Regions from separate parts of the Exiguobacterium sp. AB2 genome, predicted to be linked through region 1. Evidence: riboswitches for the same ligand, from Rfam matches in the RefSeq annotation. Region 1 holds a riboswitch; each other region holds the start of a gene.
The links. A riboswitch is a leader RNA that binds a small molecule or an ion and turns the genes downstream of it on or off. The one in region 1 is predicted to bind thiamine pyrophosphate.
Positions count from the first base shown of each region.

Region 1 (5,976 bases):
TCTCGTCGCGGAGCGCGTTCAAACTCGGTGTCACGTCTTGACCGTTGATGACTTGGCCAATCACGGACGCCTGAAACGACTCGAGTTGGACGACGATGACGTTCGTATCGGACGAGGCGCTCACGGTCGCGGGAGACAAGGCGGCGACGTTGGATTGGTCGACGTCAGTCAACGACTTCCCGAGTCCGGCTCCGTCACGGATGCCACGCGCCGCGTCTAAGCCGTGATAACCCCAAAATCCGTATTTATAGTACTCACGCATGTTCGAGATGGTCGTCCGGTCGTCCGGTGGATAATTGACGTAAAGTGGGACGCTATACAGCACGACTCCGGCCAAAAAGCCGATCCCGGCCATCCGCAGCCCTCTCGTCTCACGAATCGGGTGACGCTTTTGATACATCACGAGTGCCCCGAAAACGAGTAAGTCGGCGAAAATGAGGAAATCGGTCGCCTGAATCAACGTCAAGAACCCACCGCCGACGTCACCCATCTGGCCGGCATCTGACAAGAGCGCGACCGACAAGACGTTTCCGAAATAGCGGTAATACCAAGCGTCCGAGATGAGCAGGGTGCTATGTAAAAATAGCGAGGCAAGGAGGATCCATCTGCGAACGTTCGGTCGAACGAGTAACGCCCAGCTCGTCATCATGAGAATCAGACCGACGTTAACGAGAAAGAAGTGAAATGTGAATGCACTCGTCGTCAGCGCGCTAAATAAATAAAGCTTCAGGAGCGAGAGAAGCAAGTAGGTCCAATAATCGAGATATTTCATAAAGCGCCTCCAAAAACCAAGTTGGTTAAGTGTTCCTGTTTTCAAGTGGGCAAAAACATCGAGGTGTACAAAAAAAGCGAGGCGGAAAGCCTCACTTGATTAAAAACGTGTCCCGAAGTTCAATGATGGTGCCTTCCGGAGCTTTTAATTTACTTAGATAGCCGTCGACGACGAAATAGATGTTGCCGCCCTGTTTCGGTAAGAACGGCACCCCGAGCGCTTCGAGCCGTCTCACTTCTGCTTCGAGGTCGTCTACGTACAAAGCAAAATGGACGGGACCGGCCACATGTTTCGAATAAGCGGTTAACGTCTCGTCTTGCTTTGCCGTCTGGAGTTCGATATAAAAATCGCCGAGCTTGAACCAGCTGTTAAACGCCCGTGTGTGAAAGTCAGACGATTCCTGAACGAGTTCGAAGCCGAGCGCTTCGTAAAATTGTTTCGACGCTTCATAGTCGGGCGTTTGGATACAGAGATGGTGAATTTGTTTCATCGTATCCCTCCTTTCTTTTAGTTTAGCGAATCGCTATAGATAACGGAACTTTTCTTGGGTAAGGGGCGTATAGGACACGGGGAGGTGAAAGGATGGATACCGATGTGTTGACGATTCAACCGATTGATGACACGAACCGGGAAGCCGTCATCGGCTTAACGGTTGCTACGGACCAGTCTCGCTTCATCGAAACGAATGCGGAATCACTCCGCGAGATGGAAGTCGACGTCAAATACGCCTGGACGTGCTACGCGCTTTGCCTTGACGAACGACCAGTCGGCTTCATCATGATTGGCGCGGAGAATAACATCGATCGCTACGTTTGGCTTGACCGTTTTATGATAGACGCGCGTGAACAGGGAAAGGGGCTCGGAGCTCGCTTTCTACAGTTGGCGCTCATCTTCATTCAAGACCGATTCGACGTGGATGACATCGTCCTCAGTTTACACGCGGCAAATGAACCGGCGAAGCGGTTTTATCAGCGAGGTGGATTCGTCGATAGCGGCCGCATCGACGAATGGAACGGAGAAGCGATTTGGGTGTATCACGTCAAACAGGGACAACCGTTATGAGGCGGTCGTCCCTGTTTTCGTTGTGGTCGCTTTAACCGAATTCCCGGCCATGAAAAAACAAAGGATGGCGATGAAGCCAAAGAGCGGAATGAACCCATTTTGCGTCAACAGATCCATGACGGTCGGTTCCTCTGGCCAGACGCCTGTCGCGACCAAGGCGTGCCAACGCGTATACGCTGCGATGCGCTCCAATGTAAATAAAAGGGCGGTGATCACAAGAGCGGTCGCTCCAATCATCGCGAATTGTAATCGAGTCAAGGTAGTTACTCCTTCTAAACGAGATAACCTTATTTTACCATTTGTTCGGATAAAAGGCAGAGGCCAAATGACTCAATTATTGTTTGAGAGCAGGACGCAATTGCTTAACGCGAGCGAGCACAATCCAGCCGAGTAAGGCGCCGGTCACACTCGAAGCGAGAAAGGCCGGGAAAAAGAAGAACGCGCCGAACTCAGACCCCATCAAGATTTTCGCGTAAGGCACGGCGATGAGTGAGGCGATGACCCCTGTGCCGATCACTTCACCGATTGCGGCGAAGGCGACGCGGTTCGTCTTCATATAGAAGATTCCGGCGAGAAGTGCACCAATCATGCCGCCAGGAAACGCGAGTAGGGAGCCGGTACCGGTCATGACCCGTACGAGTCCGGTCACAAAGGCGACGAGGACGGCACCGAGCGGGCCGACGGTAACAGCCGCGATGACGTTCACCATATGTTGGATCGGGAAAGCCCGGGCGACTCCGGTCGGAATCGAGATGAACAGTGAGCCGATAATCGCGATGGCGACGAGCATGGCCATCCAAGTGAGTTGTTGAATACGCATAAATGAGTCTCCTTTCAAAATGAAAACGCCACTTCTCCAAAAGGAAAAGTGGCGTGGAACAGACGAATCCCATGCCACTTCCCTACGCTGGTATGAGCCAGATCAGGTTCAAAGGGTCCGGCGTTTGCCGTCTCAGCCCGAAGGCTCCCCTAGTGGTCGTTTATTCGTTTAAGTATAACATAGTGTCATCATAAGCGTTCGATGATTCATTCGTTCTTCTCGAGCAGATGTTTGTAATCCGTTTCGTTCCAGAACAGTGGCGCGATGGACTCGGGCCCTTTAAAGATTTCTCCGTCTCGGTCGTAGACGATGGCATACCCGCTCTCGACCTCAAATACAATCAAATCCGCGGTCACTTCGGTCACGCCGTCCCCGGCGATGATGACATCCTCAAGCGGCTCGCGGGCGATTGATACGCCCCATTCGTCGAGCTCGACGATGAGCGCGGACGTATAGGCGTGACGATCGTAAATCGATTGAAACGCATCTTGCGTCAACGTGACGTCTTCCGGTGGGGCGCTCGTCCCATATTTCCGTTTCTCGATTTCCTCGACGAACTGTAAGAACGACGTTTCTTGCCAAAAGAGCGGCGCATTCGCTTCCGTCCCGTTCGCAATCCACCCGTCCTCGTCTTCATACACCGTGGCGTACGTTCCATCGTCGAGTTGGAACGGATAGACGTCTGCATAAGTGTGGTGGATGCCGTTACCAGTAATGACGACCCGTTCGAACGTCTCACGATATGGCGTGAGTCCGTTCGCCTCGAGGGTTTCAAGTAATTTTTCGGCGACTTCGTGTTGGTCGAAGACGTCCTTGAAGTCCTCCCGTGTCCATTCGCTCATGATTTCTGGCCCAGGTTCGTTCGAATCCGCTGGAATGACCGGCTTTTCGATTGGATCGGTACAGCCTGCGAGTAACAGTAGGCCCAACCCGAATATAAATAAACGTGTCATGCTGCTCACCCTTTAACCATACAAATTTTACCTATTATGAAGAAGCGTAGCATGGATGGAAACGGATGAGAACCTATACACGTTTTCGTTGGGGGTGTAGTAAGGCGTGAGGCGGTCAGGTTCACTGAACAGAATCTGTACGACTGAACAGGGAACTGTCGGATTTTGGCGAACTGTTAAAGCAAACGAGCGATGAAGGAGCGAGTATGATGCCAAAACGAAAATTTGCCAACCGACGTGACTGGGAACGGATTCTTGAACACCGCTATGCCCAGATGGACGTCCATGACGAGCATTTCTCAGGGACGGTCGCCCTATTTCAAATCGATGCAGTCCGGGCCCCACAGTATAAACAACATAACGGAGAGGAATTCATCGTGGCCGATGCGGGTTATGCATGGCTTCAATATTTCCCGGACAACGAACCGTTCGGGGTGACGGTCATGTTTGATGACGCAGGCCATATCGTGCAATGGTACATTGATATCGTCCAAGCGATTGGCTATGAGGACGGAATTCCCTATATGGACGACTTGTTGCTCGACATTTTAGTCTTCCCGAACGGGGACATCGTCCGAAAAGACGAAGATGAATTCGAGGAGGCGAGGTTGACGGGCGAATTGACACCGGAACTCGTCGTCAGCGGCTGGCGTGATTTCGAACAGACGCTCGACCGCATCGAACGCCGCGACTTCGTCTACTTTGACCTTGCACAAGGGCATTACGAGACGTTAAAGCAAATGCTTTGAACACGCGGCTTCCTTTGATACAGTGAAAGAAAACTGTAGGGGGATCAACTATGAGACAGATTGACATCGATACGTGGCCACGAAAGAAGCACTACGAGTTTTTCAAGGCGTTCGCCGCCCCGCACTTTAACGTGACGGCAACGCTCGACGTCACAACATTACATACGCATGCGAAGACGACCGGACAATCGTTTTTCAAGCTGTTTTTGTACGGTGTGGTCAAGACGGCGAACGCGATTCCGGAGTTCCGATACCGCATGCGCGGAGAGACCGTCGTCGAGCATAACGTCGTCCATCCGTCATTCACCGTCATGATGGACGAGGATGTGTTCAACTTTTGTACCGTCTCGTTTAAAGAGTCATTCCCAGCGTTTATGGAGACCGTTGCGACGCGAATGGAAGAGGCGAAGCAAAACGTCTACGTCGGAGACGAAGAGTCGGATGACTTGCTGTTTATCACAAGTGTGCCATGGGTGTCGTTCACAAGTATCAGTCATCCCATCAACGATGAACAGCACGATAGCGTCCCACGCATCGCTTGGGGAAAATTTACGACAACGGGAGACCGGATGATGATCCCACTCTCCGTCCAAGCCCACCATGCGCTCGTCGACGGGGTGCACGTCGGCCGGTTTTATGAGGAACTTCAGACGTGGCTCGATGATTTGAGCGATTTACAAGTACCGGTCCGCGTCGAGGAGAAAGGACTCGACGAAGCGATTCGTCTCCGCGAGAATGGCGAGCTCGAACGAGCCAAACAGTTGCTCCTCATGTTGCTCCGCCAAGACGAGAAGAATCCTCGCCTGCACGCGCACTGTGCGTGGTGCTACGACGCGCTCGGGGAAGAGCGACAAGCCGTCCCGCATTATGAACGAGCGATTCGGCTCGGCCTCGCCGGAGACGAACTACGGGAGACATACATTGGGCTCGGCAGCACGTACCGGGCGCTCGGCCGCTACGAGGATGCCGAAGAGTTGTTCACGAAAGCGATTGAACAGTTTCCGGACATCGGGGCGCTCAAAGCGTTCCAAGCGATGACCCGTTACAACCTCGGACGTCACAGTGAAGCGACCGGCACGTTGCTCGAACTGCTCGCAAACCCGAATCCGGATGACAGCATCAAACGGTATCGTCGCGCCATCGCGTTTTACGCGCGTAACTTGGACGAGACGTATGACTAAGGAGAACCGAATGATCACACTGCAACCAATCACAGAACAAAACTGCTATACGTGTTGTCAGCTCACGTTGAGTGACGCGTAACAGACGTACATGGAACCGAACGCGATTTCCTTGCTATAACCGACGGGGGACGACTCGGCACCGAACCGATCGTCGTCGGCTATCATCCTGATAACATGGGCGTGCATCGAGTATATGAACGCTTGGGATTTGTCGATGAAGGCAATCGCTTCGGGCGGGAGATGGCGGTCATTCGCCGTATGTGAACAGATGACATTCCATCATCTGTTTTTTTGCAGGCAAATGGATTGACCGACACTTTTCCTCGTGTTATATTTATCTCGAATTAAAGATAATGAATTTTAAAGTATTGTTTTCTCTCAGCAGAGGAGGGGAACACATGGAACAACGGCAAACGTTAAAAGCCATCACGGTGTT
Region 1 covers NZ_JNAA01000070.1:7,645-13,620, forward strand. Annotated here, with positions in the region: gene DI14_RS09910 (LTA synthase family protein) at 1-772, opposite strand, end outside; gene DI14_RS09915 (VOC family protein) at 864-1,262, opposite strand; gene DI14_RS09920 (GNAT family N-acetyltransferase) at 1,355-1,834, shown strand; gene DI14_RS09925 (hypothetical protein) at 1,829-2,092, opposite strand; gene thiW (energy coupling factor transporter S component ThiW) at 2,169-2,654, opposite strand; TPP riboswitch at 2,717-2,815, opposite strand; gene DI14_RS09935 (hypothetical protein) at 2,861-3,607, opposite strand; gene DI14_RS09940 (DUF402 domain-containing protein) at 3,817-4,356, shown strand; gene DI14_RS09945 (chloramphenicol acetyltransferase CAT) at 4,407-5,537, shown strand; gene DI14_RS09950 (MarR family winged helix-turn-helix transcriptional regulator) at 5,939-5,976, shown strand, end outside.

Region 2 (5,976 bases), on a different contig from region 1:
AACACACAAATCGAGGAAGTGACGATTCGAGTCAAGTCGGTCTTCAATGACGACAAGACGAAACGCTATATGCGCTCCTATGAGTTCACCGATGTCGTCGATGGCGTGATTTGCGCCGTCATCATCTATTCCCCTCGAATGAGTGACGCGTTCTTGTCTGGGACGACGACGCAACGGGCGTACATGCTCATGCGCAACCATCTCGACAAACCGATTCGGGAAGTGCGCGTCATCAGTCTCGTCCCGACGCTCGCCATAAACGACAATCTGCCTTACGTCGAGTCTCAACTCGACGAGACGAACTTCCATTACGTCGAGGAGACGCTCGACGAGGTCGAACAGAGCAGGGGCATGGTCATCGTCGGCTGGGGATCGCCCGGTCGGCTCATGCATCACGCGACCGCGTATAAGACGCTCTTCGCCGACCACGAGGCGAACATGTTCTGTATCGGGACGACCGCCAAAGGTGAACCGCAACAGATTCGAATGGCCAACGAGAACACCGTGCTCGAGCCGTTCAACAACGAATCAATCAAACCGAAGTTCCGTATCGTCAAAGAAACGAAACAGGACGACTCCGAGTGAGTCGTCCTCAGCTTGTTGACTAACATCAAGCGAATCGCCCGTCTTTCCGGCGCCCACGCTTTCCGCAGGCAATCCCGGAGCCGCATCGCGACTTACGTCGCTGCTGGGTCTCCGTCGGACTGCTTTCCTGCAGGGTAGGGGCGCCGTCGGACGAGTAACGCAAACGGTCGCCGTCTGGCGGCCGTTTTTTTCTGTCGCCACGATGGCCGAAACGAACGTCGACATCGTACGTCATCCATTTCGTGTCGGGGTGACTAGATCGAGCTCGTTGAACACAAAAAACGAACCCATTCGCTTTTTACGAATGGATTCATCAACAGCCTGAGGACGAGTCGTCCAGTTTTTTTAACGGATCCCCACCCACGTACTCACGACGAACAAGAGGACTAAACATGCGGCCAAGACGAAATCGTTCCGCGTGACGGGGACGACCTCGTACGTGCTGCGGCGTTCCCCCGTGAACCCGCGCGCCTCCATCGAGAAGGCGATCCGTTCGGCTTGGCGGATCGAACCGGCCAGGAGCGGAATCAATAGCTTCGGGACATGTCGGACGTGCTCGAGTCGCGTCTCGAGCCGGACGCCCCGGAGCGCGTGCGTCTCATAGAGCTGGATCAGTTCGCTCTTTAAAATCGGAAAGAACCGAAATCCGACGAAGACGCTATAGGCGATCTTCGGTGATAGCTTGCCTTGTTGCATCAAGCTGTAGACGAAACGCTTCGGGTCCGTCGTCAGCGTAAACAACAGTGAGAGTGCCGTGAACGCCAAGACGCGCAAGGCGAGCGTCACGGCAAGGCGCACGTTCTCTTCCGTCACGTCGTTACCGAACAGCGTGAACACGACCGCCCCACCCGCCTCTCTTCCGAAGACGAGCGTCGTCCAGAGTGTCCCGATCGCGGTCAATAGAAACGGGATCATGAACAGTCCCCACCGCCGCCAGCTCACGTCGGCGAACAGTGTTTGGAGGAGGAGCGTGCCGAGAAAAACGGCGAGCGGGGTCCATGGGTTGTACATGAAGGCGAGACCGAACATGAGGCACGTCACGGTCAAAAACTTGAGCGTCGGGTTCATCTCATGAAACGTCATCCCATCTCCTCCATCCATAACCCATGGGCCTGAAGGAGTTCCGGCTGCTCCCAGAGCGATGCGTCATACGGACCGTTCAACTTCCCATCGTGCATTAAATAATACGTGTTCGCAGCCCGGGCGAAGTTGAGGTCGTGCGTCACGAACAGCACGGCCTGACCGTCACGTGCCCGCTCTTCCATCAAGTCATAAAGCGCACCGAGCGACGCCTCGTCTTGTCCGGCGGTCGGTTCATCGAACGCGATGAGTCGTTTCCTAGAGAGCAACATCACGCCAATCGCGAGTCGGCGCTTTTGTCCGTGACTGAGCGAGAGCGGATGGGCGTCATGTAATCGCTCGAGACCGAGCCGCGTCAACACGTCTTCAATCGGGTGATCGTGTCCGTACGCGAGCTCGTGCGCCACCTCGCTCGTGACGAACAGGTGTGCCGGCGATTGCGGGACGAGCCCGACGTCGCGATGGTTCCGGGCGAGACTCCTGAGCCATGTCGATTTGCCGCTCCCGTTACGACCGAGGATTGCGACGACCTCTCCCTCGGCGACGGTCAAGTCACTCGCTGCGAGTTCGAATTCTTTTCGTTTTAAATTCGGTATGTGAAATAAATTGTGTTCCCCTTTTTCGCTCGTAATCGGTGCGAACGTATAGTCGGGGCGCATCTCGAACGGTCCATCGTAGACGATTCGCCCCTCCATAAGTTCGACTTGCCGGTCGAAGAAATCGCCCCACACGTACGGGCGATGTTCGATGACGACGACGTTGACGCTACGGGCGACGCCGTCGAGCCAACGGACGAACCGAGCCGCGGTCTCCGGGTCGAGATGGGCGAGCGGTTCATCAAGGAGGAGCCATTCCGGACGGCCAATCAGTGCACAGGCGACGGCGATTTGCTGCTTCTCGCCACCAGACAAGTCATGGATGTAGCGATGTCGATAATCGTCGAGCCGCAACGTCCGTAACATCATCTCGACGCGCCCCATCATCTCCTCGCGGGGGACGTGAAAGTTTTCGAGCGTAAAGATCAGCTCTTCCTCGACCGTCTGCATGACGAACTGACTGTCGGGGTCTTGGAACACGGTGCCGACCCGACGATTCACCTCGCCGGCCGCGTACGTGTCATACGGCCGGTCGAACAAGTCGAGCCTTCCGGTCACGATGCCGTCACAGTTGTCCGGATAGAGCCGGTTCATCATGGCGAACAGTGTCGATTTCCCCGACCCACTCGACCCGCTGATGAGTGTCCGCCCATCCCGGAGCGTGAGCGTGACGTCTGCCAATACGTCGGTCGACTTGCCGGGATAACGAAACGTCAACTGCTCCGCCTCAACCATGGGCGCGTCCTTGACGTGCGAGCGCGTAGCCTTCGAGCGCACCCGTCCTGAGCAACAAGTCGCTCAAAATCTTTCCACCGAGCCCTGCGATGAGCATCCCGCTCGTGGCGCGCAGGGCGAACATCGTCGCCACGTACGTCGGGCTGAGTGCCGCGAGGCCGCCCATGACGTATGTATAGGCGAAACTCGTCACGGCAGCACCGAAGCCAGCGAGCATGAGCACCCACAGGTCATATCGTTTATACCCGGTGACGGCGAACGCCGCCTCGGCCCCGAGTCCTTGAATGATCCCGACGAGAATGATGCGTGGCCCGATTGCGTTCCCAATCATCATCTCAATCGTCGCCGCGAGCACTTCCGACAAAAAGGCGGCACCGGGCTTACGGATGATATAGGCGGCGATAATCGAGACGATAAACCAAATCCCGAAAATCCACTCGTAGGCGATCGGCCCAATCAGCCCAGCCCATAAATTTCCGACGTGGACGAACGCCAAATAGACGACGGCGAAGACGACCGATAATATCGACAACAAGACGATCTCCTTTAATTTCCACGACTTAAGCATTGTTTTGTCCCTCATGTGACGGACTGTTCACACTGAACGTCACCGTCATGACGACGTGGCTCGTCTTCGCACGCACCCGGTCGAACGTCGCCTCGTAAAACGAGAATACCGGCTCGATGTCGCCATGGATGCCGGAGGCGTAATGCATCGAGTCATTGAACACACCGCGCGCTTTCGCGAAGTCGATCTCTTCATAGATGATGTCCATATACTCCGCGTCCCCGAGCGGATAGAGTGCGAACTGGGATGAGACGTATTGGTTTTCGACCGAACCGTTCGCCGGCTCGTTCGTCACGTCGAGCAAGTTGTCCCCCGTCGTGTCGCCAGGGCAGCCGACCGAGAACGTCCCGCTCATCGAGACGTGCACCCCCGACTTCGTCGCATGAGATAAGACGGCCTTGGCCACATCGAATACGTGCTCACTCCGTCCCCGGATGACCGTCGAGACGTCATCGGTATGGCGCCAGACGTTCTGTAAGTCCGTCTCCTTCAGTGCGTCTTTGATGACGCTCACGAAATCGGACGTCATCGGGCTGAGTGTAAAGCGGAACCCGACAATCGGGCTCGTTCCACATTGGTTGTTCATGTTCTGTTCCCCCTTTATCTGTATGCACGAAAAAAGCCGCATCCATGAGAATGCGGCCACTCGTCCAATTAAAGTCCATCAGAAAAAGTGCCACACTTCCTCACGCCGGTATTACCCGGATCGAGTCATAAGGGATCGGGGCCATGCTCACATCTCAGCCGAAGCACCCCTAGTGTAGTCCAATGTATGCGGTTTGTTCATGCAAGGAACAGTATAGACGACCAATTTCGATTTGTAAACGGTTTATGAGAAAGTGACAACGCCATTCCCTGGAAGCGTGTCTTGGAGCGTCGCCCAGTCGAGCGCCATCTCTTCGTCAGTCAACAGGCAAGTATCAAGCATCGATTCGACACGCGCACGGTCCATTCGCTGTCCAATTAAAACGAGCTCGGTTTGGCGGTCGCCGTAAGGCTCGATATAGTCTTCAGCGAGCTCCGGTTCTGCCGCGAACATAAGCCGGCGCTCCTCTTCCGGAAGCGTCGCGAGCCACCGCCCGGCGTGCTCGAGCGTCGAGGCGTATCCGGCCTGCGAGAACAAGCAGGCGAGGTCGTTACGCGAAGCAATCCATAAAAATCCTTTTGCCCGAACGATTTCCTCAGGGAACTGCTCAATCCACGCATGAAGTCGCGCTGGGTGGAACGGACGACGGCGACGATAGACGAACGAGCTGATGCCGTACTCTTCGGTCTCCGGCGTATGTTCTTCCGACTCAAGCTCTTGGATCCAGCCGGCCGAATGCATCGCCTGCTCGAAATCGAACAGGTTGACGTCGAGCAGTTCGGTCAAGTCGACGTTCGAATGGACCGAGGTCAATAGTTTTGCAGACGGGTTGAGCGTCTTCAGCAGACCGGCCATCTCGTTCAGTTCGGCCTCCGACACCCGGTCGGCTTTGTTCAGGACGATGATGTCGGCGAACTCGACCTGGTCGACGAGCAGGTCGACGACTTCACGGACATCCGTCTCATCGATTGCTTGTTTCCGCTCATGGAGCGACTCACCGGAATTGAAATCTTTCAAGAAACGGTAAGCATCGACGACCGTCACCATCGCATCGATATAGACACGGCTCGTCAAGTCGATGCCGAGCGCGTCATCGGCATACGTGAACGTCTGGGCCACGGGAATCGGTTCCGAGATTCCGGACGACTCGATGATGATCCCGTCAAGTTCACGGTCGTTCGTGAGTTCTTGGACCGCCTCGAGGAGGTCTTCACGGAGCGTGCAACAGATGCAACCGTTCGACAGCTCGACTAGCTTCTCATCGGTCCGCGAAAATCCACTTTGTTCGATTAAACGCTCATCGATATTCAATTCGCTCATATCATTGACGATGACGGCATACTTCTTGCCGGTGCGATTGTTTAAAATATGGTTCATTAACGTCGTCTTGCCGCTCCCAAGATAGCCTGACAACACGGTGATTGGAATTCGTTTCATCATTAACAGCCCCCAAATAGTAATCATTACTTTTTAGATAATGAACGGGATTGACCATCTTGTCAACAAAAAAACACGCTCGCACGGAGCGTGTTTCAGGCATGGCTATTCTTCGAGTGCTTTCCGTTCCGCCTCTGAGCGTGGATAAGCGTTCGCCTGCCACTCGGCCCGATAGATCGAATCGAGCTGCGTCAAGCCGACCTCATCCTCATCTTTGTCCGCGTCGACGCTCGGCGTCTCGTCCCATTTCGGTTCGAGGTAAGAATGATCGTTCGTCTCGCGGTCGTCGAGGTATTTCTTCACCCCGACTCGCGCCACCGCCGCGAGCGCGAGACCGATTCCTACGCGAACGAGCATGCGTTTCACCATGATTCTCCCTCCTTAACGTC
Region 2 covers NZ_JNAA01000042.1:15,308-21,283, reverse strand. Annotated here, with positions in the region: gene DI14_RS06055 (DUF1643 domain-containing protein) at 1-585, shown strand, start outside; gene DI14_RS06050 (energy-coupling factor transporter transmembrane protein EcfT) at 931-1,668, opposite strand; gene DI14_RS06045 (ABC transporter ATP-binding protein) at 1,665-2,996, opposite strand; gene DI14_RS06040 (ECF transporter S component) at 2,989-3,564, opposite strand; gene DI14_RS06035 (YkoF family thiamine/hydroxymethylpyrimidine-binding protein) at 3,557-4,150, opposite strand; TPP riboswitch at 4,231-4,331, opposite strand; gene DI14_RS06030 (GTP-binding protein) at 4,394-5,587, opposite strand; gene DI14_RS06025 (hypothetical protein) at 5,693-5,956, opposite strand; gene DI14_RS06020 (SMP-30/gluconolactonase/LRE family protein) at 5,969-5,976, opposite strand, start outside.
Region 2: it holds a riboswitch for thiamine pyrophosphate, as region 1 does, so the genes downstream of both, DI14_RS06035 (YkoF family thiamine/hydroxymethylpyrimidine-binding protein) here and thiW (energy coupling factor transporter S component ThiW) in region 1, are expected to answer to the same signal.

Region 3 (5,976 bases), on a different contig from region 1:
GCATTACGCGACGGAAAAGCTCATCACCTACCAAGCGGCGGACGTGAATATCTCGTTTGATGACGGGACTGTCTACTTGTCAGGCGAAGGGCTCGTCAATCCGTCGCATTTCACGGTCCGGCTCAAGTCCGGACAATCGCTTGAGACAGGTACGTTCGACTTTGGGACGGTCGAACAAATGGAAGCGGATCGCCCGCTCTACTTGGTCACATTGACGGCGGCGAACGCTCAGATTGCCATCGAAGGAGGCACACCATGAAGATTGGACTCGTGTTAGAAGGGAGTTATCCGTACGTGAGCGGAGGGGTGTCGAGTTGGACCCAGACGCTGATTGAAGAGATGCCGGATGTGGAGTTTCAAATCATCTCCATCCAACCGACCGTGAAGCGTCCCGAGGACATGAAGTATGTGTTGCCGGAAAATGTGTCTGGAATCACGCATCTCTATTTGAACGAGTCCGGTGTGAAGGGGAAAGGACGGATGAAACTCGCACCTGAGGAAGAGCGGAAGCTGTCGGATTGGCTGATGTTGAAGAGCCCGAATCGACAGGCACTCGGGATTATCGGGACGCGAGTCCCCTCGAGTGAGGCGTTTTTCGCCAGTGAGTTTTTCTGGCACAACGTCAAGACTGCCTATTCTGAAGAGATGAACGGTGGATCTTTCATCGACTACTTTTGGATGTGGCAAAGCATGTACATGCCGGTGCTTCGCGTGTTGCATCAGCCGCTTCCTGACGTCGATCTCGTCCATTCCGTGTCGACCGGTTACGCCGGGATGGTCGCCTCCTATATGAAGGAGACACAAGGCATCCCGTTCATATTAACCGAGCATGGCATTTATTCCCGTGAGCGGGAAGAAGAGATTCTTCAGTCCTACTGGATTCCGGCTCCGTACAAGCCGCGCTGGGTCCGTTTCTTCCACCACTTGTCACGCGAGGCTTACAATGCGGCCGATGAGATTATTACGCTGTTTGAACGGAATCGTGAATATCAGGAATGGATTGGGGCACCGAGCGAAAAGACGAAGATTATCGCCAACGGCATCGCCGATCGCCACATCCGTCCGGTCATCGAGCCGGTCGAGCACGACGTGTTTCAAATCGGGGCCATCGTCCGTGTCGTACCGATTAAAGATTTAAAGACGATGATTTATGGGGCGAAGATTTTACAAGAACGGCGCCGCCTCTTTAAACTGACGATCATGGGCCCGCTCGATGAGGACGAAGAATATGCCGAGGAATGTCGGTTGTTGATTGAACAGAGCGGTCTGACGGATTATGTCGAACTTGTCGGGAAAGTGAATGTGCAGGAATGGTTACCGACGTTCGATTTGTTGCTACTGACGAGCATCTCGGAAGGGCAGCCGCTAGCCGTCCTAGAAGGGATGGCTGCCGGTATCCCATGGGTGGCGACAGACGTCGGTGCCTGTTCGGAACTTTTATACGGACGCTCGGACGACCCGTTCGGTCCAGCCGGGTTCATCGTGCCGCCTGTCCACCCGGAAGCACTCGCCGATAAAATCGAGTGGATGATGGATTATCCGCGTGAACGGATGCGCTTCGGCAAGAACGGCCGCGAACGCGTCCGTCAATATTACCGGTTGCAACAGTTCGTCGACCGGTATAAAGCAATCTATGAAGCGAGGAGGGAACAGTATGGCGGGCATCGGGTTTAAGCTACAGAAGTTGTTTCAAGAAGACTACTATTCATCCCGGCTGAAGGCGTACACGTTCTCCGGTCTCGTCACCTCAGGACCTTGGCTCATCGTCATTTTGGTCGTCGGGACGATTCAATGGCTGGCGTTTCAAATGCCGATGCTCTCACTCGAGGAACGGACGCTGTTTATGTTGTCGGTATCTTATGCGTTCATCTTCTCGCAAATCTTGTTCAGTTTCCAACAGCTCGTCGTCACGCGTTACGTCGCCGATTTGTTTTACGAGAAGAAAGCACACGATATTTTTCCCGTCTTTACCGGAATGCTGAAAGTGACGATGCTCGCAGCAATCATCATGTACAGCATCTTTTGGATGATTTCACCGCTCGATTTTTTGTATAAGCTCGTCTTGTTCGTCTTGTTCATGACGATTAACGTCATTTGGGTCATGTTCTTATTTTTGAGCGCTGCCAAGTTTTATCAGGCGATCGCGTACAGCTTTTTACTCGGCGGTTTTATCGCGATTGGCGGCGTGTTCTTGATTAGCCGCATCCTAGTGGACCCGACGAGCTTGGAGCTGCTGCTCGGCTTCACGGTCGGGATGCTCGTCACGCTGTTCGGCTTATTCTTTGCGATGCTACGGACGTTCCCGCTCCGCTATGCGACGAACGAGTTTTCCTATTTCCGCTATTTTGATCTCTACCCCGATTTGTTCGCCATCGGCGTCTTGTACGTTCTTGGCATTTGGGTGACGAACTTCATCATTTGGTTCGGGGAGGGGCGGACCGTCGTCGCGCAATCGTTCGTGTTCAACCCGTACTATGACACGGCCGTATTCTGGTCTTATTTGACGATCGTGCCGACCCAGCTCTTGTTCGTCGTCGCCGTCGAGACACGCTTCTATGAACGGTATCGCACGTTCTACGGCCTCATCAACTACGGGGGCGCTTTGCATCAAATCGATAAAGCGAAACAGACGATGACGACCGTCCTAAAGAACGAATTGATTCGTCTCGGACGAAGCCAAGGCGTCGTCACGTTGTTCGCCATTCTCATGGCGGGTGTGTTCGTCGGCTGGATTGGCGTACCGGAAGAAGTCGGTCAAATCTTTCGGATGACGACGCTCGCCGCTTTCGCGAACGCGATGATTCTCGTCTTGACGTTACTCCTTCTCTATTTTGAGGACCGGCGCGGGGCACTCTTCGTTAACTTGTCGTTTTTCACAGGCAACGCACTCTTCACGCTGGCGCTGTTACCGCTCGGCATCGATTGGTATGGCGTCGGGTTTGCCGTCAGTACGACCATCACGTTCTTTATCGCCGGTTTGCGCTTGATGTATTTCATGGGAAAAGTCGACTATTACGTGTTTGCGTCCTCGAATCGACGCAAGCTCGGAATCGAGCGCTTCTCACAGATGGGAACGGCATTGAATCGTCGCTTCTCGCGTTGAAGGGTTCCTATTTCAGCGAAAGATTGATATGATGTGTCCGAAGACGACCGAATTTCATAATGTTTGCCACTAGGGGAGTCGCATGACGCGGCTGAGATGGAAGAGGTCCAGACCCTTTGAACCTGATCTAGTTCACGCTAGCGGAGGGAAGTGGGCGAAACGACTTTTCTCACGCTGTATGTCCGACGCCGCTTCCGTTATGGGAGGCGGCGTTTTTTCATACAAAAGGAGGAGTTCATCATGACGTTCACCCAACACATCCGACAAGAAGCGGATACTTTGTTCCAAGCGAGTTTTGACCACCCGTTCGTCCGATCACTCGGCGAAGGGACGCTCGACGAGGCGAAGTTTCGCCACTATGTTCTGCAAGACTCATACTATCTGAACCAATTTTCGAAAGTGCAGGCGAGAGGGGCAATCGTGGCGCAAGATATGGAACTGTCGAGCCGTTTTTTGACACACGCGCTCCACACGATCGAGGCGGAACACGCGTTACATCGTGAGTTCTTCACGATGCTTGATGTGACCGAGGAAGAGCGACGTACGTTCGAGCCGGCGCCGACCGCATATGCGTACGCGATGCACATGCAACAAGCCGGACCGACGCTCGGGGACGTACTCGCAGCGATTTTACCGTGCTACTGGGTGTACTACGAGATTGGCGAACGATTGAAAGATGCAAAGCCGGAGCATCCGATCTATACGGCTTGGATTGCGACGTATGGGTCGGAATGGTTCCGCGAACTCGTCGAAGAACAGATTGAACGGCTCGACCTGTTGGCCGAGCAAGCGACAGAAGCCGAACGCAAACGTTACCGTCAGTTGTTCTTGAAGAGCTGTTATTACGAAGTGGCGTTTTGGCAGATGGCCTGGACGCTCGAGACGTGGGACGTACCGGTGGAGGTGAGCCGATGAAACGCGATTTGTGGGATAAAGTACGGGCCGAGCGGCCGCTCATCCATAACGTTACGAACATCGTCGTCGCCAACTTCTCGGCGAACGGATTGCTCGCGATCGGTGCGTCACCGGTCATGGCGTCCGCTGTCGAGGAAGTAGCGGAAATGGCGACGGTGAGCGATGCGCTCGTGTTGAATATCGGCACGCTCGATGCGACGACGGAAAGGACGATGATTCGAGCGGGACAAGCGGCGAACGCTGCAGGACGTCCTATCGTCTTCGATCCGGTCGGTGTCGGTGCGACGGCGTTTCGACGTCAAGTGGCGACTGCAATCCTCGAGCAGGTTCAGGTGACGGTCATCCGGGGGAACGCCGGTGAGATGGCGACATTGATTGACCGGACGGCGCACGCGCGCGGGGTCGACGCGGGAGAAGCGTTGCAAGACGTGACAGACGTCGCGCGCGAGGCGGCCAAACGGTATCGCTGTGTCGTCGCCATGACCGGAGAGACGGACGTCGTCAGTGACGGGGACGTGACGATTGAAATCAAAGGAGGAACCGAAACGATGACGCGGACGACCGGGACCGGCTGTCTGCTCAGCGCGGTCGTCGGCGCCTTTCTTGCGGTCGAGGCTGACGCGATGACCGCGACGTCGACGGCGCTCGCCGGGTACGCCCGTTGCGGGGAACTCGCGACCGCACGTGCCGAGGGATCGGGCGATTTCCCGATTCATTTCTTGAACGAGCTTGGGAAGATGACCGCGGTCGAACTGCCGAGCGACCGGATTGAGGTGGTGTCATGAAGCGCGCACAAGCGTTGACGATTGCCGGATCTGATTCGGGCGGCGGCGCCGGCATTCAAGCCGATTTGAAGACGTTTCAAGAGCTCGGTGTATTCGGGACGAGCGTCTTGACGGCAGTCACGGCACAAAACACACGTGGTGTGCATGGCGTCGAAGCGGTATCGGCCGAATTGCTCGCGCAACAACTCGATGCGATCGGCTCCGATTTTTCAATCGAGGCGTGCAAGACCGGGATGTTGTTCGATGCGAGTCGAATCGAGACCGTCGCTTCCGGCGTGAAGCGGCATGCGTTCAAACAGCTTGTCGTCGACCCGGTCATGATTGCAAAAGGGGGGGCATCATTGCTTCAAGACACGGCTGTCGAGGCGCTCAAGACGGCGTTGTTGCCGCTCGCGACCGTCGTCACGCCGAACGTGCCGGAAGCAGAAGTGTTGACGGGCTTGACGATTCGCTCATTCCAAGACCGTCTTGAAGCGGCGGAACGAATCTTGGCGCTCGGTGCGAAGGCCGTCGTCTTAAAAGGCGGTCATCTCGAGGGTGAACGTGCCGAAGATCTCGTCTTGACGGCGTCAGAGGCCTTTCTCGTCTCGGCACCGCGCATCGAAACGCTTGACACGCACGGCACTGGCTGTACGTTCTCGGCGGCGCTCACGGCCGAACTCGCCAAAGGCCGTCCGATGATTGAGGCGACCGTGACGGCAAAGCGGTTCATCCAAAGCGCCATCACGCATGGACTCGAAATCGGAGCCGGACACGGACCGACGAACCATTGGGCGTATGGGACGCATGGAGAGGAGGGTGTCACGCTTGAAACGATCACGACGAGCCGCACTCGCTGAACAGCTAGAGCTGTACTTCATCTGTGGAACGACGAACACAAAAGACATCTTCCAGACGGTCGAGACGGCACTTCAATGTGGCGTCACATGTTTTCAATTTCGCGAAAAAGGAAATGAGGCACTGTATGGAGATCAAAAAGAAGCGGTGGCCCGGACGTTGCTTCGACTTTGTCGCGCGTACGGCGTCCCGTTTATCGTAAACGATGATGTCGAGCTGGCGATGAAGCTCGACGCGGACGGGGTCCATGTCGGGCAAGAAGATGCGTCGGCCCGTCGCGTCAGACAGATGATTGGGGCGGACAAATGGCTCGGTGTCTCCGTCCATTCGCTCGAA
Region 3 covers NZ_JNAA01000067.1:60,358-66,333, reverse strand. Annotated here, with positions in the region: gene DI14_RS09090 (DUF2194 domain-containing protein) at 1-259, shown strand, start outside; gene pelF (GT4 family glycosyltransferase PelF) at 256-1,674, shown strand; gene pelG (exopolysaccharide Pel transporter PelG) at 1,655-3,103, shown strand; TPP riboswitch at 3,165-3,269, shown strand; gene tenA (thiaminase II) at 3,344-4,018, shown strand; gene thiM (hydroxyethylthiazole kinase) at 4,015-4,803, shown strand; gene thiD (bifunctional hydroxymethylpyrimidine kinase/phosphomethylpyrimidine kinase) at 4,800-5,642, shown strand; gene thiE (thiamine phosphate synthase) at 5,611-5,976, shown strand, end outside.
Region 3: it holds a riboswitch for thiamine pyrophosphate, as region 1 does, so the genes downstream of both, tenA (thiaminase II) here and thiW (energy coupling factor transporter S component ThiW) in region 1, are expected to answer to the same signal.

Region 4 (5,976 bases), on a different contig from region 1:
TGAGCGCCTCTGCGAAATCGAGAGTCGAGAGTTCTGACTTGCCTTCAATCGACTTGCCGAATCCACGGAATAATTGACTTAAGATGACGCCTGAGTTCCCACGCGCCCCCATCAATAACCCGCGCGCAAATTTCGCCGACACGTCGGCCGCGTTCTCCGTGTTGAGTGCCGCGACTTCCTTCGCTCCTGACGTCATCGTCAAGTTCATGTTCGTTCCTGTATCCCCGTCTGGGACCGGGAAAACGTTAAGCGAATCCACGTAATCCGCATTTTGACTTAAGTTGGCTGCTCCGTTTGCAATCATGTTCGCGAGCACCAATCCATCTAGACGTTTTAAACCCACACCAAATCCTCCTCCGTTTCCGTCAGTCATTCGTCAGCCGAACGCCTTGGACGAATATGTTTACTGACGAAACGTTTAATCCTAACGTTTCACCGAGCGTGTACTTCACGCGACTTTGCACGTTGTATGCCACTTCTGACACTTTCGTACCGTAGCTGACAATAATGTGCATGTCGATATGTACATCATCACCATCTTGTCGTACGACGACTCCGCGCGCGTAGTTCTCACGTTTCAATAGTTCCGCGATTCCGTCTTTCAATTGAGCTTGAGACGCCATGCCGACGACTCCGAAACATTCCATCGCCGCGCCACCCGCGAGTGTTGCCACGACGTCGTTCGTAATGTCAATATTGCCATATGTTGTCTTCATATCAATTGCCATATGGAGTAGCCTCCTTCATTCGGAATGATTCCTTCACTACATTCTACAATATCTACCTCGTTATTTAAAGGACCTGCTCTTAAACTCGGTCAATTGTGGTCGTAACCCTCATCCATTATTAAAATCCTTACCAGTAATGTCAAGTTTTTTCTTGTCATACTATTATTTTCTAGTTGCATCGGGAAAAAACCCGTGCTAATATAAACGAGTGTCTATTAGGACGAACCCACATAAAAAAGGAGGGGAAACGCATGGCACGTAAATGCTACGTAACAGGTAAATCACCTAAGTCAGGTAACAACCGTTCGCACGCACTCAACAAGACGAAACGTACTTGGGGTGTAAACGTACAAAAAGTTCGTATTCTCGTTGACGGTAAACCGAAACGCGTTTGGGTTTCAGCTCGCGCTCTTAAATCAGGTCTCGTTGAACGCGTATAATCTTATACACGAACGAAACAAATCCCAGCGGCATGCGCCGATGGGATTTTTTTTGTGCTTATTTTTTGACGTACAAGACGAGGACCATACCGTCATGTACGACGAGTTCTGCCGTTTTTGCGTCCCACTCGTTTGAAATCGTCAACGCCTCGTGGCTGACGACGTCGTGACGGTCGAGCGGGTATTTGACGCCACGGATCGTGACGTTCGCCCGCTTCCATGGAATGAGCGACAAATAATGGTCGTCACGCCGCGCAAGCGCGTGTCGGCCCTCCCGTGCGAGAGAGACGATTTGGCCGTCGGCATAAAGACACATCTCCGGGTAAGCCTCGAGCAACCCGATGTTCCCGAGCGTCATGTCGAGCCTGCCTCCGAGCGCCCCGTAGACGAGCATCTCGTCAGCCCCATGCCCGCGTGCCGCCTCGAGGGCGATCTCGAGGTCGGTCACGTCTTTTTCAGACGGATAGCGTAACGCCTCATCCGGTACGACTCCCGTGAACGAATCGAAGTCGCCGACGACGAGGTTCGGTTCAATCCCTTGGGCGAGGAGCGTCGCGTAACCCCCGTCGACGGCGATGACGTAATCGACGTCGTCGGGAAGAGACGGAACGGGTGACGGACTAGCCGCCACAATCAAGACACGCATTAGCGGACGTCCCGCGTGGCGAGCGTCGCGAAGCGCGGCGCCGTCGTGAACAAGAGCACGAGCACAATCGTCGCAATCAAGAAGGACGGGAGCATATACGTCATGTTATAGCCGAGCGAATAGGCGACGACCGGCCCTTCCGCATATTGGGCGAAGAAGACGATTCCCGACAGGACGTGCGCGGCGTAACGGAGGAGCGAACCGAGGAGCGCCCCGAGCACCAAATAGAGGACGAGCGTCTTTTTCGAACCGTCTTTGGCGGCCCGTTTCACTTGTCCGGCGAAGACGCCCGCCATCCCGACGAGGCCATACGCGAACGTGTAGTCGACTAAAAATTGGACCGGCGTGAAGATGTAGGCGCCGAACAGCAGTTGGAGCGTCCCGACGAGCGCGCCGGTCGCGAGACCGCCTTTTAATCCATGGCGATACGCCATCACGAAAATCGGCAACATGACGAGTGTGATCGACCCACCTTGCGGCATCCGATACGGCATGAGCAAATCAAAGATCAAGGCGAGCGCCGAGAAGAGTGAAATCTCAATCAGCGCCTGTAGTGTTAATTTTTGTTTCATTTTCCATTTCCCCCTTTATCGTAAAGAACGACAAAAAGCAGCATGACGTAAACGCCATGCTGCTTGGATTCGCAACGTGCATTTTCGCCACATCCCTACGTCCGTGTGAACGGAACAGGTTCAAAGGGTTAGCGCATGCCTCTCAGCCACAGATGTGACACCCCTTGCGACAATATTTGTTGTTCTATCCTCGATTATACACGAGATGCGTTGCGAATGCCATCGATTGCTGCTTTATAGTCCGGTTCGTTGTAAATCGCCGAGCCCGCAACGAGGACGTCGGCCCCTGCGTCGATGCACAGTTTCGCCGTCGTCGCGTTCACGCCGCCATCAATCTCGATTTCAAAGTCGAGCCCACGTGCTTGACGCATCTCGCGGAGCGCCGCGATTTTCGGGACGACCGACTCGATGAACGCCTGCCCCCCAAAGCCCGGGTTCACGGTCATAAGAAGCACCATGTCGACGTCTTGGACGACATGTTCAATCGTACTGATTGGCGTATGCGGGTTCAAGACGACCCCACTTTTCGCCCCGGCCGCCTTGATTTGTTGCAAGACGCGATGTACGTGATTCGTCGCCTCGACGTGGATCGTGACGATGTCCGCTCCGGCCTTGATAAAGTCCTCGACGAACCGTTCCGGCTGATCAATCATCAAGTGGACGTCCAATACCATGTCGGTCTTTTGACGTAAGCTCGAAAGGACAGGCAAGCCAATCGAGATGTTCGGGACGAACTGTCCGTCCATGACGTCAAAATGGATATAATCGGCCCCGGCCGTCTCGACCGCTTTCACTTCTGCTTCTAGGTTGGCGAAGTCCGCCGCTAAAATCGATGGTGCAATTTTAATCATCAGTTCAGTACCTCCGTTGTCTATCGTTCATCTCTTCCATAAACGTAACATAGTTGTCGTAACGAGTGGAAGCGATTTCGCCCGATTCGACGGCCGCCTTGACGGCACAGCCCGGCTCGTTCACGTGGGCACAGCCCCGGAACTTGCAGTCGTCATGTCGTTCGACGAACTCGGGGAAGCACCAACGCAACTCTTCCGCTTCGAGCTCTTGTGGGAACTCGAGGCTCGAGAAGCCAGGCGTGTCGGCGACGAGACCACCGCCGAGTTGAATCAGCGTGACATGACGCGTCGTATGCTTTCCGCGGCCGAGCGACTTCGAGATTTTCCCGGTCGCAAGCTCAAGTTCAGGCGCGACGGCGTTCAGCAGTGAACTCTTCCCGACACCGGTCTGGCCAGCGAACACGCTCGTCTTCGCCTCGAACAAGTCCCGTATCGCCTCGACCCCAGACCCTCTCTCTGTCGACGTCTCGATGACGTCATAGCCAATCGACCGATAGAGCGAAGCCGCCTGTTCAATCGCTTCCATCTCATCCTCATTCAGCAGGTCCATCTTCGTCAACACGATGATCGGATGAATCTGTTTCGATTCAATCAAGACGAGAAAACGATCGAGCAAGTGATACGAGAAAGCCGGTTCCTTCACCGAGAACAGTAAGAACGCTTGATCGATATTGGCGATCGGTGGTCGGACGAGGTGGTTCGACCGCTCGTCGACGGCTAAAATGTAGCCGGTCCCGTCTTTTTGATCTTGAATCTCAACATCGTCTCCGACGACCGGCGAGATGTTGCGATTACGGAAATTTCCGCGTGCACGACAGCGAATCTCTTGCTTTGTTTCCGTCATGACATCGTAAAAACCGCCTTGTAGGCGAATGATCGTTCCTTTCATCCTGTTTCCTCCTAGAAAAAGAGGTGACGCGCACGCCACCTCTTTGTTATTGTGCATCCTTCGCTTGGGCGTACGTGACCGAGTCGGTCCGAACGACTTCCCCATCGACTTCAATCGTCGCCGTCCCGACTTCGTCAGGCGCGATGACGAGCGTATAGGAGTATGTCGTCGTCTCCGTTATCTTATCACGGAGCACTTCAATCTCGCCACGCGCATCGACCGTCCGAATGACGACCTCGACGGGCTCAGGCGTCTCGCCTTCTGCCGGTGGTTCGATCTCTACGCTCACTTCTCGTTCGATGGACGCATCCGTCGGTTCGACACCGAGCGAGACGATGACCGTCAATTCCGTACCTGGGTCAACGGCCGTGCCTGCTGTCGGCAGCTGGCGGATGATTTGGTTCGAAGGTACGCTCGTCGAATACTCATCACGCTTGACGATTTTCAAGTTGTTTTGTTCGGCGTACGTCGTCGCTTCTTCGAACGTGTAACCGGCCAAGTTGGCAAGTTCGATTTTATTGCTGCCCGTCGACACGACGAGCGTGACCGTCACTTCTGACGGGACGACTTCTTCGCCCGGAGCGAGCGATTGTGAGATGACATCTCCGTTATCGACCGTCTCCGAAGCTTCTTTTTGGATGTCGATATCCGTGAAGTCCAAGTCCTTCAATGTTCGCTCTGCCGCCGACTGGGACAACCCTTCGACGTCCGGCATCCGGACCGTCTCTTTCCCTGCCGAGACGACGAGCGTGACCGTCGTACCGCGTTTTGGCTTCCGTCCGGCCGGTGGATTTTGTGAAATGACGTTACCAGCTTCGATGTTGTCACTGGCCCGTTCCGTCACATCGACGACGAAGCCCGAAGCCTCGAGTTCTGTCGTCGCCTCGTCTTCAGTCATTCCGACGACGTCAGGTACGACGGCCCGTGACATCTCGTCTGCGACGACGTACGCCCCGATTCCACCGCCGATGAGTAACAGCGCGAGCAATAACCAGAGCCACCATTTGCGTTTCTTCGGCTTCTTGGCGTCCGGTTTCGGCTCGACCGGTGCGACCGGTTTCGACGGCTGCTCACTCGGTGGCGTCGTCTCTTCCGCGACGACCGGTGCCATGACGAGCGTCTGGTCGAACGCATCTTGTTCCGCATTCACTCGTTTCGACTCGTTCGCGCGCGCCGGGTCGAGAGAAGTCATGCAGTCTTTCTTGAATGAGGCGACCGACGTGTGTCGTGCGCCTGGCGATTTCGCGAGCGCCTGCATGATACAGTTCTCGAGCGCTTGCGGAATCTTCGGGTTCAAATCCATCGGTCGAATCGGGTCGTCTTGCAGATGCTGAAGTGCGACGGCGACCGGCGTCTCTCCAATGAACGGAACACGTCCGGTCACAAGTTCGTACAACACGGCACCGAGCGAATAAATATCCGATTTCTCGTCGGCGAACTTTCCACGTGCCTGCTCTGGTGAGAAGTAATGGACCGAACCGAGCACGGACATCGTATGCGTGAGCGTCGCGTTCGACATGGCGACGGCGATTCCGAAGTCGGTCACTTTCATGTTGCCGTTTTGGTCGATCATCATGTTTTGTGGTTTGATGTCGCGATGGATGATTCGGTTCGCATGGGCGTGGTCAATTGCATCACAAATCTGTCCCATGATGCGTAACGCCTCTTCGACAGATATGTATTCTTCTTGCAAATATTGTTTCAACGTCATCCCATCGACATGTTCCATGACGATATAATAGATGTCTTGCTCATCCCCGACGTCATAGATGGCGACGATGTTCGGATGGTTGAGGCTAGTTGCCGCGTGGGCTTCTCGTTCGAACCGTCGGATAAACTGTTCGTTATGC
Region 4 covers NZ_JNAA01000102.1:87,220-93,195, forward strand. Annotated here, with positions in the region: gene DI14_RS12295 (DAK2 domain-containing protein) at 1-343, opposite strand, end outside; gene DI14_RS12300 (Asp23/Gls24 family envelope stress response protein) at 366-728, opposite strand; gene rpmB (50S ribosomal protein L28) at 980-1,168, shown strand; gene DI14_RS12305 (thiamine diphosphokinase) at 1,227-1,814, opposite strand; gene thiT (energy-coupled thiamine transporter ThiT) at 1,814-2,386, opposite strand; TPP riboswitch at 2,462-2,561, opposite strand; gene rpe (ribulose-phosphate 3-epimerase) at 2,581-3,237, opposite strand; gene rsgA (ribosome small subunit-dependent GTPase A) at 3,242-4,126, opposite strand; gene pknB (Stk1 family PASTA domain-containing Ser/Thr kinase) at 4,173-5,976, opposite strand, start outside.
Region 4: it holds a riboswitch for thiamine pyrophosphate, as region 1 does, so the genes downstream of both, thiT (energy-coupled thiamine transporter ThiT) here and thiW (energy coupling factor transporter S component ThiW) in region 1, are expected to answer to the same signal.